DNA from 4 places in the Pseudarthrobacter sp. MEB009 genome. Region 4 is predicted to be linked to each of the others. Evidence: riboswitches for the same ligand, from Rfam matches in the RefSeq annotation. Region 4 holds a riboswitch; each other region holds the start of a gene.

Region 1 (3,430 bases), on a different contig from region 4:
AGGACTTGGTGACGGGGCCAAGGTCCGGCTGGATGGTCCGCGACGCCAGCCAGGTCCGGTGCAGCTCCGACTCGACCTCAAGGCATTGCTGCGCGGAGCCCGCCCAGAACAGCTGTTCGGCTTCGGTGGGTGCCAAGGCGCTGGCGCGGGCCAGGACCCGCGAGTAGCCGTTAAGGTACAGGGCATCCTGGGAGAGGTAGTAAGCGAACTCACGCTCCGGGAGCGTGCCGGAGACCAGGCCCTGGATGAACGGCAGTTCGTAGATGGCTGCCAGGTCCGCGGCGGCTTCCTTCCACAGCAGCGCCTCGAACCGGCCGGGCGCAGGGACGGCCGTGAGGTGGTGGAAGTGGTGGACCGGTCCGTTGCCGGCGCCGACACCCAGCCGGTCCGACGCCGAAAGGGCACCGGCCAGCCACGGCTTAACTTCGCGCAGCGCGGCTTCCCAGTCCCCCAGCCGCGCCTGCACCGTGGCCATGGCAGAGGACAGCGAGCACCCGGTGCCGTGGCTGTTCCGGGTATCCACCCTCGCGCCCGGCACTTCCACCACCTCGGGGCCAAGCAGGCCCGCCGTGTTCACCAGCGCGTCAGGGCAGCCCGGTCCCTGCAGGTGGCCGCCTTTGACCAGGATGGTGGCCCCGGTGGCGAGGGCCAGGAGCCTTCCCTGGTCCAGTGCCCCCGCCCAGGTCTGTTGGACGTCGCCGTCCACCAGGACAGCAAGTTCGGCCAGGTTGGGGGTGATCAGGTGCGCCAGCGGCAGCAGTTCCCGCAGCGCTGTCTCCGCCGGAGCCTGCAGCAGCCTGTCGCCGCTGGTGGCCACCATAACGGGATCAAGGACCACAACGGCGGGCCGCACCTCCTCGAGCCAGGTGCGGACGGTGCGGATGGAGTCAGCATCGCCCAGCATGCCGATTTTGACGGCGTCGATGGTGATGTCCGCGCTGACAGCTTCAAGCTGCCGGGCCAGGAAGTCCGCCGGCGGGATATGGACAGCCTGCACCCCCAGGGTGTTTTGCGCCGTGAGGGCCGTAATGGCGGCCATTCCATAGCCACCGTGCGCAGCGATGCTTTTAAGGTCCGCCTGCACCCCTGCCCCACCGGACGGGTCGGAACCGGCGATGGAGAGCACCCGGGGAATGACCCGGCGAATGGCTTCCGAGGTGTCCGCAGCAGGCGTGGTGGCAGCAGCAGGTGTGGCTGCGCCAGGCGCGGTAAGGGTCGAAGACAAGAGACATCCCTTCGCCGGTGCTAACCGGACAGGTTCAACGGGTGTGGATCTCAGCCGGCCCTGTGCGCGGCACCCCGTGTCGGTCCCCAGCCTAGCTGTTCCGCCACCGGTGCGGGAAAGTCGCTGCCTGTCTTAAAACGCCGGAGGCCCCGGAACCGGCACTGATGTGCGGTTCCCGGCCTCCGATGCAGGTGGGGCAGTGCCCCTGGTCCCTAGAGCTCCGACGCCGGAACGCCCACACCCAGGATGATGGGTGCAGCGGCCGGTGCCTTGGCGGCGGCAGCCGCCGCGGGCTCCGGTGCCTTAGCGGAATGGGTGTGCGCAGGGGTGGCCGACGGCGCACTCTGGTGCTGCTGCACCGAGGTTTCGTTGGCTGCGCCCTGGGCACGGCTGGCACTGCGGTTGCGGCGCGGCCGGCGCTGCGTTGACTGCTCCAGCGTGTGGTCCGAGTAGTCCTTTTCCGGGGCTGCGGCGGGCGCAGCAACGGGGACTGCAGCCGGCGCAGCTGCAACGGGTGCTGCCGCTGCGGGAGCAGCTGCAGGTGCCGTCAGCGGTTCGCCGAGGTGCGCGAAGGCTTCGGCCAGGCGGTCCAGCGTGAGCGCCGGCTGCGACTGCTGGTCACTGGCGTGCTCAACAAACGGAAGGACAACTTCCTCTCCCCCGAAGGTCAGCACCGCCCCGGGGCGTGCGGGAGCGTCGGCGTCGTGCGAACCGGCGTCCACGGGCGTGGCGGGTACCTGCCTGGCGGCGGCGATTTCGTCGTCGTGCAGGTGCGCGGCGTGCGCGGCTGCTGCGATGTTCGCCAGGGCCAGCCGGGTGGCTTCAGCCTTGGCGTGCCGCTCCGGGTCCACGGGTTCCGGGTGCACGGTGTGCGCCTGGACCGGGGCTGCCGGCGCCAGCTCGGGCTGCTGGCCGCCACGGCCGCGGCGGCGCTTGCGCTCCGGGCGTGTGCCCTGCTGGTTGTTGTCAACGCGTTCGGGGCGGGGCTCCGGGCTGCGGAAATCGTTGGGACGGTGTTCCTGCCGGGTGTCGGCGCGCTGGACGTGGTGCTCGGCTGCCACAATCGTGGCGCGGCGGTGCTCCACCGGGTCGTCGTGGGTGACCACACCGCGCCCGGCGCAGGCCTCGCACTGCTCGCCGAAGACTTCCAGGAGCCCGGTGCCCATGCGTTTGCGGGTCATCTGGACCAGGCCCAGCGAGGTCACTTCGGCCACTTGGTGCTTGGTCCGGTCCCGGCCCAAGCATTCCACCATGCGGCGCAGCACCAGGTCACGGTTGGATTCCAGGACCATGTCGATGAAGTCGATGACGATGATGCCGCCGATGTCACGGAGCCGGAGCTGGCGGACCACTTCCTCGGCAGCTTCCAGGTTGTTCTTCGTGACGGTCTCTTCGAGGTTGCCGCCGCTGCCGGTGAACTTGCCGGTGTTGACGTCCACCACGGTCATGGCTTCGGTGCGGTCGATCACCAGGGAACCGCCGGAGGGCAGGAAAACCTTGCGCTCCAGGGCCTTGTGGATCTGCTCGTCGATGCGCCAGGCAGCGAAGATGTCCTGGTCCTTGGTCCACTTTTCCAACCGGCCCACCAGGTCCGGGGCAACGTAGGTCACGTACGCCTCGATGGTGTCCCAGGCTTCCTCGCCGGAGACGATCAGCTTGGAGAAGTCCTCGTTGAAGACGTCGCGGACCACCTTGATGGTGAGGTCCGGTTCGCCGTACAGCAGTTCCGGGGCGAGGATCTTGGTGGAAGTGGACTGGCTTTCGATGCCTTCCCACTGGGCGCGCAACCGGTTGATGTCGTGCGTCAGCTCCTCCTCGGAGGCACCTTCGGCTGCGGTGCGGACGATGACACCGGCGTGCTCCGGCAGTCGGTCCTTAAGGATCCGCTTGAGGCGGTTGCGTTCGACGTCGGGCAGCTTGCGGGAGATACCGGTCATGGAACCGCCGGGCACGTACACCAGGTAACGGCCCGGCAGGGAGATCTGGCTGGTGAGGCGGGCACCCTTGTGGCCCACGGGGTCCTTGGTCACCTGGACCAGGACGGTGTCGCCGGACTTGAGGGCGTTCTCGATGCGGCGCTGCTTGCCTTCAAGGTTGACGGCGTCCCAGTTGACCTCGCCGGCGTACAGGACGGCATTGCGGCCGCGTCCGATGTCCACAAAAGCGGCTTCCATGGAGGGCAGGACGTTCTGGACCTTGCCCAGG
Region 2 (3,430 bases), on a different contig from region 4:
GTGTTGGCGTCCTGCCCGAAGGTGGGCTCGTCCAGGATCAGGACCCTGGGACTTGCGGCCAGGACGGTGGCTACGGAAAGCCGCCGTTTTTCGCCACCTGAGAGCGTGTAGGGATTCGCGTCCACCAAACCGGTCAGCCGCAGCCTTTCCAGCAGCTCATCCACCCGTTCCGCGCCATGGCCCAGGTGCCTGGGACCGAACTGCAGTTCGTCCAGCACCCGGCCGGTGACGAACTGGTGTTCAGGCTCCTGGAACACCGTGCCGATCCGCTCGATTAACTGCTCGGCCTTCCAGCGGTAGGGATCCGGTCCGGCGCCTTGGCCAAGAGTGGCAGCGGCCTCGACGGTCCCGGCAACAGGAGCCAGTAATCCGCCCAGCGTCAGGGCGAAGGTGGATTTTCCGGCGCCGTTGGGACCCGTGATGGCCAGCGCCTGCCCGGAAATTACCTGCGCGTCGATTCCTTCCTGGACGGGAACCGGCGGAATTTTGCGGAACCTGCTGCGGCGGGGCCGTTCACGGGACACCGCCAGATTGTCCGCGGCAAGAAGCAGGTCGCCGTCGGCCGGGGATCCCGCCGTGCGGTGGCGCGTGGCAGGGGCATACCCCGGGACCCAGACACCGGCGGTTTTCAGCATCTCCCTGGCGCCTTCCAGCACGGTATCCGGCGGCCCGTCCAGGAGCACGGCCGGGTCCGACGCTGATCCCGGTTGGAGCACCACGATCCGGTCCACCAGGTCCTTCCACACGCCCACGCGGTGCTCCACCACCACCAGGGTGGCCCCCGTTTTGTCGAGGCACCTGGCCACGGCGTCGCGGACCTCCAGCACCCCGGCCGGGTCCAGGTTCGCCGTTGGCTCATCCAGCAGGATCAGGCCGGGCCGCATGGCAAGGATTCCCGCCAGCGCCAGGCGCTGCTTCTGCCCGCCGGAGATGGCCGACGTCGGGTGGTCCAGCGAAAGGTGGGAAAGCCCGACGTCGGCCAGCGCCTCGTGCACACGGGTCCAGATGTCGTCGCGGGGCACCGCAAGGTTTTCGGCGCCGAAAGCAACGTCGTCGCCCACCCGGGAAAGGACCACCTGCGTTTCCGGGTCCTGCTGCATCAGGCCGGCGCGCCCGCGCCGGGACCTGGGCGGGGCGCCGTCCACCAGCAGCGAACCGGACTCGTCCGACTCCGCCGCTTCGCCGTCGTCGTCCGCATCCCCCAGCACCCCTGCGAGGGCGTGAAGCAGCGTGGACTTACCGGCTCCGGAGGGGCCCAAAAGGAGGACCCGCTCGCCGGGCCGGATATCCAGGTCAAGGGCGCGGACGGCGGGCCTGGTACGGCCGGCATGGCGCCAGCCCCACCCGTGGGCACTGACCGCTGCGGGCCGGACCGCCGGGCTGCCGTGCTGGGAAGGTGCAGGCATCAGGAGAAGGCAGGCTCCGATGCGGCCTTCCGAGAGGCGAAGGAAGCCAGCACGCCGGTCCTGGCCAGGCCGCGGGTGGCGATCCAGGAGAGGGCGCCGGCGATGACTGCGCCGGAGATGGCGGTGAAGACGATGTAGGCGAGTTTGTCGCCGCCCGAATAGGCAATGTTCCAGCCCCACGGCGCGAACGAATCGTTCAGGCCGCAGAAGAGTCCGGCACCCGCGCCGGCCAGCAGGGAGACAGGAAGGTTGAACTTCCGGTAGACGAAGATGGCGAAAATGATCTCGGCGCCCAGGCCCTGGACGAACCCGGAAAACAGCACCGACGCGCCGTACTGCGAGCCCATAAACAGCTCACCCGTCGCGGCGATGGTTTCGCAGAAAAGCGCGGCACCTGGTTTCCGGATGATCAGCATGCCCAGGACGGCCGGGATCATCCAGCCGCCGGCCAGGAGGCCGGTCAGGGGCGGATAGACGGCGTTCATCGGCGCGGAAACGGCCGCGGCACCCTGGGACCAGGCCCAGAAAATGATGCCGCCGGCAATCGCGATCAGGGCCGCGACGACGATGTCCACGACGCGCCAGGACCTGCTGGTGGTCTTCTTGATTGCTGCAGTGCTCATGGTGGTCCTCCTGGGTAACAGGAGGGGAAAGTGGACACGGGTGGCGGTTGCTGCCGCCATTTTCCGCGCACTTCGAGAACTCGACTCCCTTGCGCCGGTACTAACCGGATCAGGTTCGAGGGTCTGCGGCTGTCCGCACTCTCAGCGCCCACCTGCGGATCCTGGCAAATGCCAGTGATGCCCGACGGCTGCGCTCCCCTGTCGTTGAATGTTTCAGTGGTTGGTTAAAGCTGCCCTGTTGGGCCTGCCCAGTTTACACCTGGGCGGGGTAGATTGTGGGCCATGACCGCCAATTCACCGCTTGTGACCGACTTCGATCCGGACTCCGCCGATGCCCAGCCTGAGGGTTCGCTGGAGGCCTTCATTGCCAGGATCGAAGCCGAGACCAGGGAACTGCAGTTTCCCGGCTTTTCGCTGGATGACGCCCTGAACCTCGGATTGCTGTTGGTGGAGCTGGGAAAGGAGCGGAGCCTGCCCATTGCCATTGATATTTCCAGGAGTGAGCAGGTGCTCTTCCACGTGGCGCTTCCCGGCGCCACTCCGGACAACGAGCAGTGGATCCGGGCGAAGAAGGCCACAGCGGCCCGCTACGAGGTGCCGTCCCTGCTGGTGGGCCTTCGGGGCCGGCGGAACGGCGGCCGGATCGAGGACAACGCCTGGTTCGACCAGTCCCGCTACGCAGCCCACGGCGGGTCATTCCCGTTGTACGTGGCCGGCGTCGGGTCCGTCGCCACCGTCACGGTGTCCGGCCTCCCGCAGGTCCAGGACCACAACCTGGTGGTCGAAGCCCTGCGCGAAATCCTCACCCCGGCCCAGGGCAGCTGAAAAGCAGCGGGTTCAGCATTCAGTCCTGTTGCCTGCCCTGCCGGCGCGGCACCGGCGGCGTGAGGCGGTAGCCCACACCGTGCACCGTCTCCACCCACCGCGGCTTCCTGGGGTTTTCCCCGAGACGTTTACGGAGGTTGCTGACGTGGACCTCCACCGCGCGCTCCTCCGTGGCGCCCACAAAGGAGCCATCGTAGCTGTCATGGCGAAGGTAGCGCACCAGGTCGGCCTTCGCCTGGATGGTCCGCCGCTTTTTCATCAGCACCAGGAGGATGTCGAACTGGCTCCGCGTCAGGGCGACGGGTACGCCGTCCACGGCAGCCTGCCGGGTTCCCTCGTGCAAAGCCAGGCCCTTGTGGACGTAGTCGAAACTGTCATACGTCGCCTCCCGCGTGAAAGTCCCGTCACCGGAACCCGCAGCGGCGTCCCCTTGGCTGCTGCCCGCCCCACCCGGGCTGGAGGCCCGCGGCCTGCGGAGCATCGCCTTGATGCGGGCCCGAAGTTCCCGGGCACGGAAGGGTTTGACGATGTAATCGTCAGCGCCCGCCTCAAAGCCAAGCAACGCATCCGCCTCGT
Region 3 (3,430 bases), on a different contig from region 4:
ACGAGTTCAACGTCGTCGCCGTCCGCGAGCGCCGTGGCGGACCATTGGCTGCGCGGCACCACCTGGGCGTTCTGCGCCACCGCCACCCCCAGCCGTGCGCCGTCGGCGGCCTGCCCATTGGCTGCGAGGACGCGGCCGGTGACCTGGCTGACCAGCATGCTGATGGACGCGCTGTCCACCACCGCATGTGGAGTTCCGTTCAGGGTGATGTTCATGCTGTCTCCTTGATGGTGCGGGGAAGGTGAGGGGCAAAACCGGAGAACCGGGCGGGGTTGAAGGGTGCCCAACGGGGATCAGCGTGACCGTCCATCAGGTCGCGGCAGATGGCTGCGGCTGCGGGGGCCAGGAGGATGCCGTGGCGGAAGAAGCCGGTGGCAATGATCAGGCCCGGCACGTGCGCGGCCATCCCGAAGCCCGCGTCCGCACCGGTGCCGTCCGGTGCAGGCACCCGGCCCAGGAGGGGAGCGTTGTCCGGAGTGCCGGGCCGTGCCCGGGCGGTGCTCTCCAGCAGCTCGAGCTCGGCAACGGCAGGCACCAGGGCCTGGGCGTCCCGCAGAAGCTGATACACCCCACCCGCGGAGACCGCGGTGGGGCCGGCCAGGGCATCCTCGCGCTGGGTGGCGCCGATCACCACCGTGCCATCCTGCCGCGGCACGATGTAGACGGGGACGCCGTGGACCAGACCGCGGACTGTGGAGCCCAGCAGTGGGCGCAGGTGCTGTGGCACGGCGAGCCGCAGGATGTCGCCGTGTACCGGCCGCAACGGCAGGCTCAGGCCGGGGGGAAGGCCACCCAGTGCTGCCGCCTGCAGCCCGTTGGCCACCACGGTTTCGGCCGCCCGGACCGTCCCGCCACCGGCGAGCTGCACACCTGCGACGGCACCGTCTTCCCACAGCAAGCCGCTGGCCTTGGCCGCTACCGCAAACGGATCGCCGGCGAGCGCACGCCGCATGCTGGCCAGCAGAAGCCGCGGATCCACCTGGTGGTCTGCTGGAGTATCGAAGGCGCAGGCGATGGCGGGGCCCAGCAATGGCTCCCGGCGGCGGGCCTCCCGGATGGTGAGCGGTTCCACGGTCAAACCGTTCGCCTGCTGCACAGCGCGCAGGTCCATCAACGCCCGGCGGTCGGCGGCGTCGGCGCCCACGGCTAGGGTCGGCGTCGTGAGGTATCCGGGGTCCCCGCCGGTGACGGCGAGATCCGCGGCGAAACCGGGCCAGAGGGCGGCGGCCGCAAGCATCAGCTCCAGGAGGTCCTCTTCCTGGTAATGCAGCTCGCTCACCGGCGCCAGCATTCCGGCGGCGGCCCAGCTGGCACCGGCGCCCGGCGCGTCATCGATCAGGAGCACGGACCGGCCGGAGCGGTACGCCTCCCAGGCGATGCTGTGGCCAACCACGCCGCCGCCAATCACTGCAACGTCGGCTTCCAACGCTCCGTGCGGGCGGTCATCGGGGGTAGCAGGCAGGGCGCCCATGTGTCTCCTTCCCTACGCCGGCATTACCCGGATCAGGTCAAGCGGTCGGCTCTGACGCCCTCTCAGCCCGGCGCTTTGTGACAGCTGCCGCGGGCTCCCGCAGTACCCGGCCAGTCTAGAGGAACTAGGCTGGCAGCCATGAATGTGACCCACTCCCCTGCCGCCGCTGATCCCCTGGCCACCGCTCCCGGCGCGGCCGCGCTCCACGCAGCACGGCTGTACCTGTGCACCGATGCCCGGAAGGACCGCGGCGACTTTGCCCGGTTCGTCGACGCGGCGTTTGCCGGTGGGGTGGACATCATCCAGCTTCGCGACAAAAGCATCGAGGCGGCCGAAGAGCTGGAGCTCCTGGCCGTGCTGAAGGAAGCCGCAGTCCGGCATGGCCGGCTCTGGGCTGTCAACGACAGGGCCGACGTCGCAGTGCTGTCCGGCGCCCCGGTTTTCCACATCGGCCAGAAGGACCTGCCGCTGCCCGCCGCCCGCACCCTGCTCAACGGCAACGCCGCCATCGGCTTGTCCAGCCACACCCCGGACCAGGTGGACGCGGCCCTCACGGCAGCCGCGGGACCTGCGGCGCTGGACTACTTCTGCGTGGGGCCCGTCTGGGCCACGCCCACCAAACCCGGCCGGGCCGCCGTCGGACTCGACTTGGTGCGCTACGCCGCGGCCGCAGCCGGCGACGACGTTCCCTGGTTCGCGATCGGCGGCGTGGATGACGGCAACATCGGTGAGCTGGTGGCCGCTGGGGCCCGCCGGGTGGTGGTGGTCCGCGCCATCACCGATGCCCCGAATCCCGCAGCAGCCGCGGCTTCCCTGCGCAGCGCGTTGGAATCCGCAGACGCGTAGCGGCAGCGTCCCTGCCCGTTCGGAAAAAACCGGGCTACGCTGGGCAACGTGCCACATCACCGGCTTGCACCCCAGGTCCACGACCACAACAACGCGCTCGAAGCCGCCCTCAGTGAGCTTCGGGTCGAGCTGGAGCTGCCCGGCAAATATCCGGCTGATGCCGTCCACGATGCCGAGGCCGCCGTGGCGGCCCTGCAGCTGCCGGGCGAGGACCTGACCGGCATTGAATTCGTCACCATTGACCCGGCGTCCTCCACTGACCTGGACCAGGCGGTCTTTATGGAGCGCGACGGCGACGGGTACCACGTGCTGTATGCCATCGCCGATGTGCCCGCTTTCGTCGCCCCCGGCGGGCCCCTGGACGCCGAGACCTGGCGCCGCGGCCAGACATTTTACGCCCCCAACGGGCGGATCCCGCTGCACCCCGAGGTGATCAGTGAAGCGGCCGGCAGCCTGCTGCCGGACCAGGAGTGCCCGGCGTTTGTCTGGGACTTCCGGCTGGACGCCCGCGCAGGGGTCACGTCCGTGACCGTACGGCGTGCACGGGTCCGCAGCCGGGAGAAACTCAGCTATAGGGGCGCGCAGGCGGACCTGGATGCCGGCACAGCGGGCCCGGTGCTGGAGCTGCTCAAGGAAGTGGGGCTAAAACGGGTGGAGCTGGAGCGGCTCCGCGGCGGCGCCAGCCTGAACATGCCCGAGCAGGAGATTGTCCAGCTGCCCGACGGCGGCTACCGGATTGCCGCCGCACCGCAACTGCCCGTGGAGGACTGGAACGCGCAGATCTCGCTGATGACCGGGATGGCCGCGGCGCAGCTGATGCTGGCCGGAAAGGTGGGAATCCTGCGCACCATGCCGGCCCCCGACGAGCGGTCGCTGCACCACTTCCGGCTGCAGACCGAGGCCCTCGGGAAACCATGGGACGGGGCCGCCAGTTACGGCGAGTACCTGCGCACCCTGGACGCGGCCGAACCCCGCCAACTGGCCATCCTGCATTCGGCGGGCATGCTGTTCCGTGGTGCTGCATATACAGCCTTTGACGGGACCGTGCCGGAGAACGTTGTCCAGTCCGCCATCGGCGCCGCGTACGCCCACACCACTGCTCCCCTGCGCCGC
Region 4 (3,430 bases):
GGTGAGCTCGGCCAGCGTGTCCAGTTCGGCGAACTGGGCGGCGTCGTTGGCGTCGGCAGTGGCACCCGGCCGGAGGCCGTCACCGAGGGAAAACGCGACGTCGTACCGCGCGAATATTTCGCACAGCTCGTCAAAGTGCGTGTAGAGGAAGTTCTCCTGGTGGTGCGCAAGGCACCAGCCGGCCATGATGGAACCACCGCGGGACACGATGCCGGTGACGCGGTTGGCGGTGAGCGGCACGTAGCGGAGCAGGACGCCGGCATGCACCGTCATGTAGTCCACGCCCTGCTCGCATTGCTCAATCACCGTGTCCCGGAAGATCTCCCAGGTCAGGGCGTTGGCTTCGCCGTTGACCTTCTCCAACGCCTGGTAGATGGGCACGGTCCCGATCGGGACCGGGGAGTTCCTGATGATCCACTCCCTCGTGGTGTGGATGTCATCGCCGGTGGACAGGTCCATCACGGTGTCGGCGCCCCACTGGGTGGCCCACTGGAGTTTGTCCACCTCATCGGCGATCGAGCTGGTCACCGCGGAATTGCCGATATTGGCATTGATTTTCACCAGGAACGCCTTGCCGATGATCATCGGCTCGGACTCGGGGTGGTTGATGTTGTTCGGGAGGATGGCGCGGCCGGCGGCGAGTTCGCTGCGCACCAGTTCAACGTCGCAATTTTCGCGCAGGGCCACAAACCGCATTTCCCGGGTGACGATGCCGTTCCGGGCATAATGCATCTGCGTGACGTTCCGCCCGCCGACGGCGCGGCGGGGCACCGGATGCGCTCCCTTCCACTCCGCGGAAGCCGCTCCGCGGCGCACCGCGGACCGGCCGTCGTCGAGCAGGTTCCGTTCCCTGCCGCCGTACTCCTCTGTGTCCCCGCGTGCCGCGATCCACTCCGTCCGGAACGGCGCCAGGCCCAGGACCGGATCACTTCCAGGGCCCGCAGTCCGGTAGGTCCGGAACGGGGAGTTTGCGGTACCTCCGGGGGAGGGCTCCAGCGCAATTTCCGTCACCGGAACTCTGATCCCGGCGGCCTGGTCTTCGAGGTAGGCCAGCGAGTGCGAGGCCAACGAACGGGTCTCCGCCCCCGTGCCGTCCCCGGTAGCAGGCAGATTTTGGGCAGGGTTGAACGGTGTTTTGGATGTATTCAAGGAATACTCACTTCCTTCGCCGGCATTACCCGGACAGGTTCGACGGTCGCAGGCTGCGTCAGCCCGATCTCAGCCCCTGCAGGGGCACCCGTGTGGTCACCAAGAAGCTACCACAAGCCCCGACCGGGGGTGTGTCACACTGCGGTGCTAGCCTGCATGCGTGACCACTAGCCCACATAAGGCCCAGGACGGGCCGCCACAAAAACCGTTTCCGGGCCCCCGGCGGCCGTCCGCTTTTCAAGGTGCGCGACAGTGACCCAGGTACTGGAGTTCAGCGGCCCGGTCCTCACCGGACCGGATACCGTGCGGCACGGCATGTGGTCGGTCGATGGCGTGCTGACGTTCAACCGGCCGCGGCAGGCACCCGGGAAAACCCTCGACGGGTGGGTCCTTCCCGGTTTTGTGGACGCGCACTGCCATCTGGGCCTGGGGCCGGGTGGCGCCGTGGGCCGGGAAGAAGCAGAGCAGCAGGCCCGCACGGACCGGGACGCCGGCACCCTCCTGGTCAGGGATGCGGGCGCACCGCTGGATACCCGCTGGCTGCAGTCAGGACGGGAGTTCCCGGTGCTTATCCGGGCCGGCAGGCACGTGGCCCGCACGCGGCGGTACCTGCGGGGATTCGCCGAGGAAGTGGAGCCGGCTGACCTGGTCCAGGCGGTGCGGAAGCAGGCGCGCGACGGCGACGGCTGGGTCAAGCTTGTGGGCGACTGGATTGACCGGGATGCCGGTGACCTCGCACCCTCCTTTCCTGCCGCCGTCGTCCGTGACGCCATCGCGGCGGCGCACGACGAAGGCGCCCGCGTTACCGCCCACTGTTTTGCAGCGGACACCCTGGACCAGATGCTGGACGGCGGCATCGACTGCATCGAACACGCCACCGGGCTGCAGCCACGGCACCTGCCGCGTTTCGCTGAACAGGGGGTACCCATCGTGCCCACCCTCATCAACATCGCCACCTTTCCTGACATCGCGGCCAGGGCGGAAGCGAAGTTCCCGCGCTACGCCGCACATATGCGCTCACTGTGGGAGCGGCGGGCGGAGCGGGTGCTGGAAGCCTTCGAGTCCGGGGTGCGGATTTTCGCGGGCACCGACGCCGGCAGCGTTATCCGGCACGGCCGGATCACGGACGAGATCCTTGCCCTGCATGGAGCCGGCCTGCCCATGGCCGCAGCACTCGATGCGGCCTGCTGGGCGGCCCGGGACTGGCTGGAAGCGGAAGGCATCCGCGAAGGGGAGCGGGCCGACGTCGTCCTGTGCGCAGGGGACCCGCGCCTCAACCCTCTGGACATCACCCGGCTTTCGCACGTGGTGCTTGGCGGGGAGTTGATTCGCTGAAGCCCTCGCACCTCGCTTGGAATAAATTGAAGCTTCAAGTAATTTTAAGAGTGAAGGCCCCCGCACCGAGGGCCCAGCACCAGGAGCACCCAATGACCGCAGCAGCCAGCAGCAGTGACCTTCTTCCCGCCGACCTCACCATGGGCACCGTGATGCTCAAGGTAGGCGACATGAAGGTCATGACCGATTACTACCAGCGCGCGCTCGGCCTGGAGGTGGTGGCCGAGCAGGACGGTGGACTGTACCTGGGCCGGCTGCAGAAGCCGCTGGTTCACCTTGCCCCAGCCCCCGGCCTGAACCTGCCCGGCATGGGAGAGGCGGGACTCTTCCACACCGCCCTGCTCTTCGAGGACCAGTCGGCGCTGGCCGCTACGGTGGCCTCCGCCGCCCGGTTTGAGCCCCGGTACTTCACCGGCAGCGCCGACCACCTGGTCAGTGAGGCCTTCTACTTCAATGACCCCGAGGGCAACGGCATTGAGCTGTACTGGGACCGGCCGCGGAGCAACTGGTCCTGGAACGGCACCGATGTGGTGATGGACAGCCTGGCACTTCCCCCGCAGCGCTACCTGGATACGCACCTCACCGAGGAATCCGTGGCAGGCCAGCAGGCCACCGGCGCCGGAGTGGGCCACGTCCACCTCCAGGTGGGCGATGTGCAGTCCGCCCATGACTTCTACGTCGGTGTCCTCGGCTTCGAAAAGACCGCCGGCTGGCACGGCCAGGCGCTCTTTGTCTCCGCCGGCCGCTACCACCACCACATGGCCATGAACGTCTGGAACAGCCGCGGCGCAGGACCCCGCAAGGACACCCTGGGCCTCGGCGAGGTACTGATCCAGGTACCGGCCGGGGACGACGTCGGATCCCTCGCCGACCGCCTCAAGGTGGCCGGCATCGCCGCCCACCACACCGGCGCCGAACTGCGCTTCGAGGATCCGTGGAAGAACAG

The links. Region 4 has a riboswitch for thiamine pyrophosphate ahead of thiC (phosphomethylpyrimidine synthase ThiC). Riboswitches for the same ligand answer to the same signal wherever they lie in the genome.
Region 1: another riboswitch for thiamine pyrophosphate. It lies ahead of thiD (bifunctional hydroxymethylpyrimidine kinase/phosphomethylpyrimidine kinase); the one in region 4 lies ahead of thiC (phosphomethylpyrimidine synthase ThiC).
Region 2: another riboswitch for thiamine pyrophosphate. It lies ahead of QRN07_RS05495 (ECF transporter S component); the one in region 4 lies ahead of thiC (phosphomethylpyrimidine synthase ThiC).
Region 3: another riboswitch for thiamine pyrophosphate. It lies ahead of thiO (glycine oxidase ThiO); the one in region 4 lies ahead of thiC (phosphomethylpyrimidine synthase ThiC).

The regions. Positions count from the first base shown of each region.
Region 1 covers NZ_JARVTC010000002.1:119,039-122,468, reverse strand. The annotation lists gene thiD (bifunctional hydroxymethylpyrimidine kinase/phosphomethylpyrimidine kinase) at 1-1,225, opposite strand, end outside; TPP riboswitch at 1,215-1,312, opposite strand; gene QRN07_RS00710 (Rne/Rng family ribonuclease) at 1,438-3,430, opposite strand, start outside.
Region 2 covers NZ_JARVTC010000006.1:148,737-152,166, forward strand. The annotation lists gene QRN07_RS05490 (ABC transporter ATP-binding protein) at 1-1,406, opposite strand, end outside; gene QRN07_RS05495 (ECF transporter S component) at 1,406-2,029, opposite strand; TPP riboswitch at 2,098-2,239, opposite strand; gene QRN07_RS05500 (heme-degrading domain-containing protein) at 2,312-2,854, shown strand; gene QRN07_RS05505 (response regulator transcription factor) at 2,874-3,430, opposite strand, start outside.
Region 3 covers NZ_JARVTC010000007.1:278,478-281,907, reverse strand. The annotation lists gene thiS (sulfur carrier protein ThiS) at 1-215, opposite strand, end outside; gene thiO (glycine oxidase ThiO) at 212-1,471, opposite strand; TPP riboswitch at 1,464-1,582, opposite strand; gene thiE (thiamine phosphate synthase) at 1,610-2,317, shown strand; gene QRN07_RS07185 (RNB domain-containing ribonuclease) at 2,366-3,430, shown strand, end outside.
Region 4 covers NZ_JARVTC010000011.1:149,317-152,746, forward strand. The annotation lists gene thiC (phosphomethylpyrimidine synthase ThiC) at 1-1,149, opposite strand, end outside; TPP riboswitch at 1,144-1,251, opposite strand; gene QRN07_RS10455 (amidohydrolase family protein) at 1,402-2,484, shown strand; gene QRN07_RS10460 (VOC family protein) at 2,577-3,430, shown strand, end outside.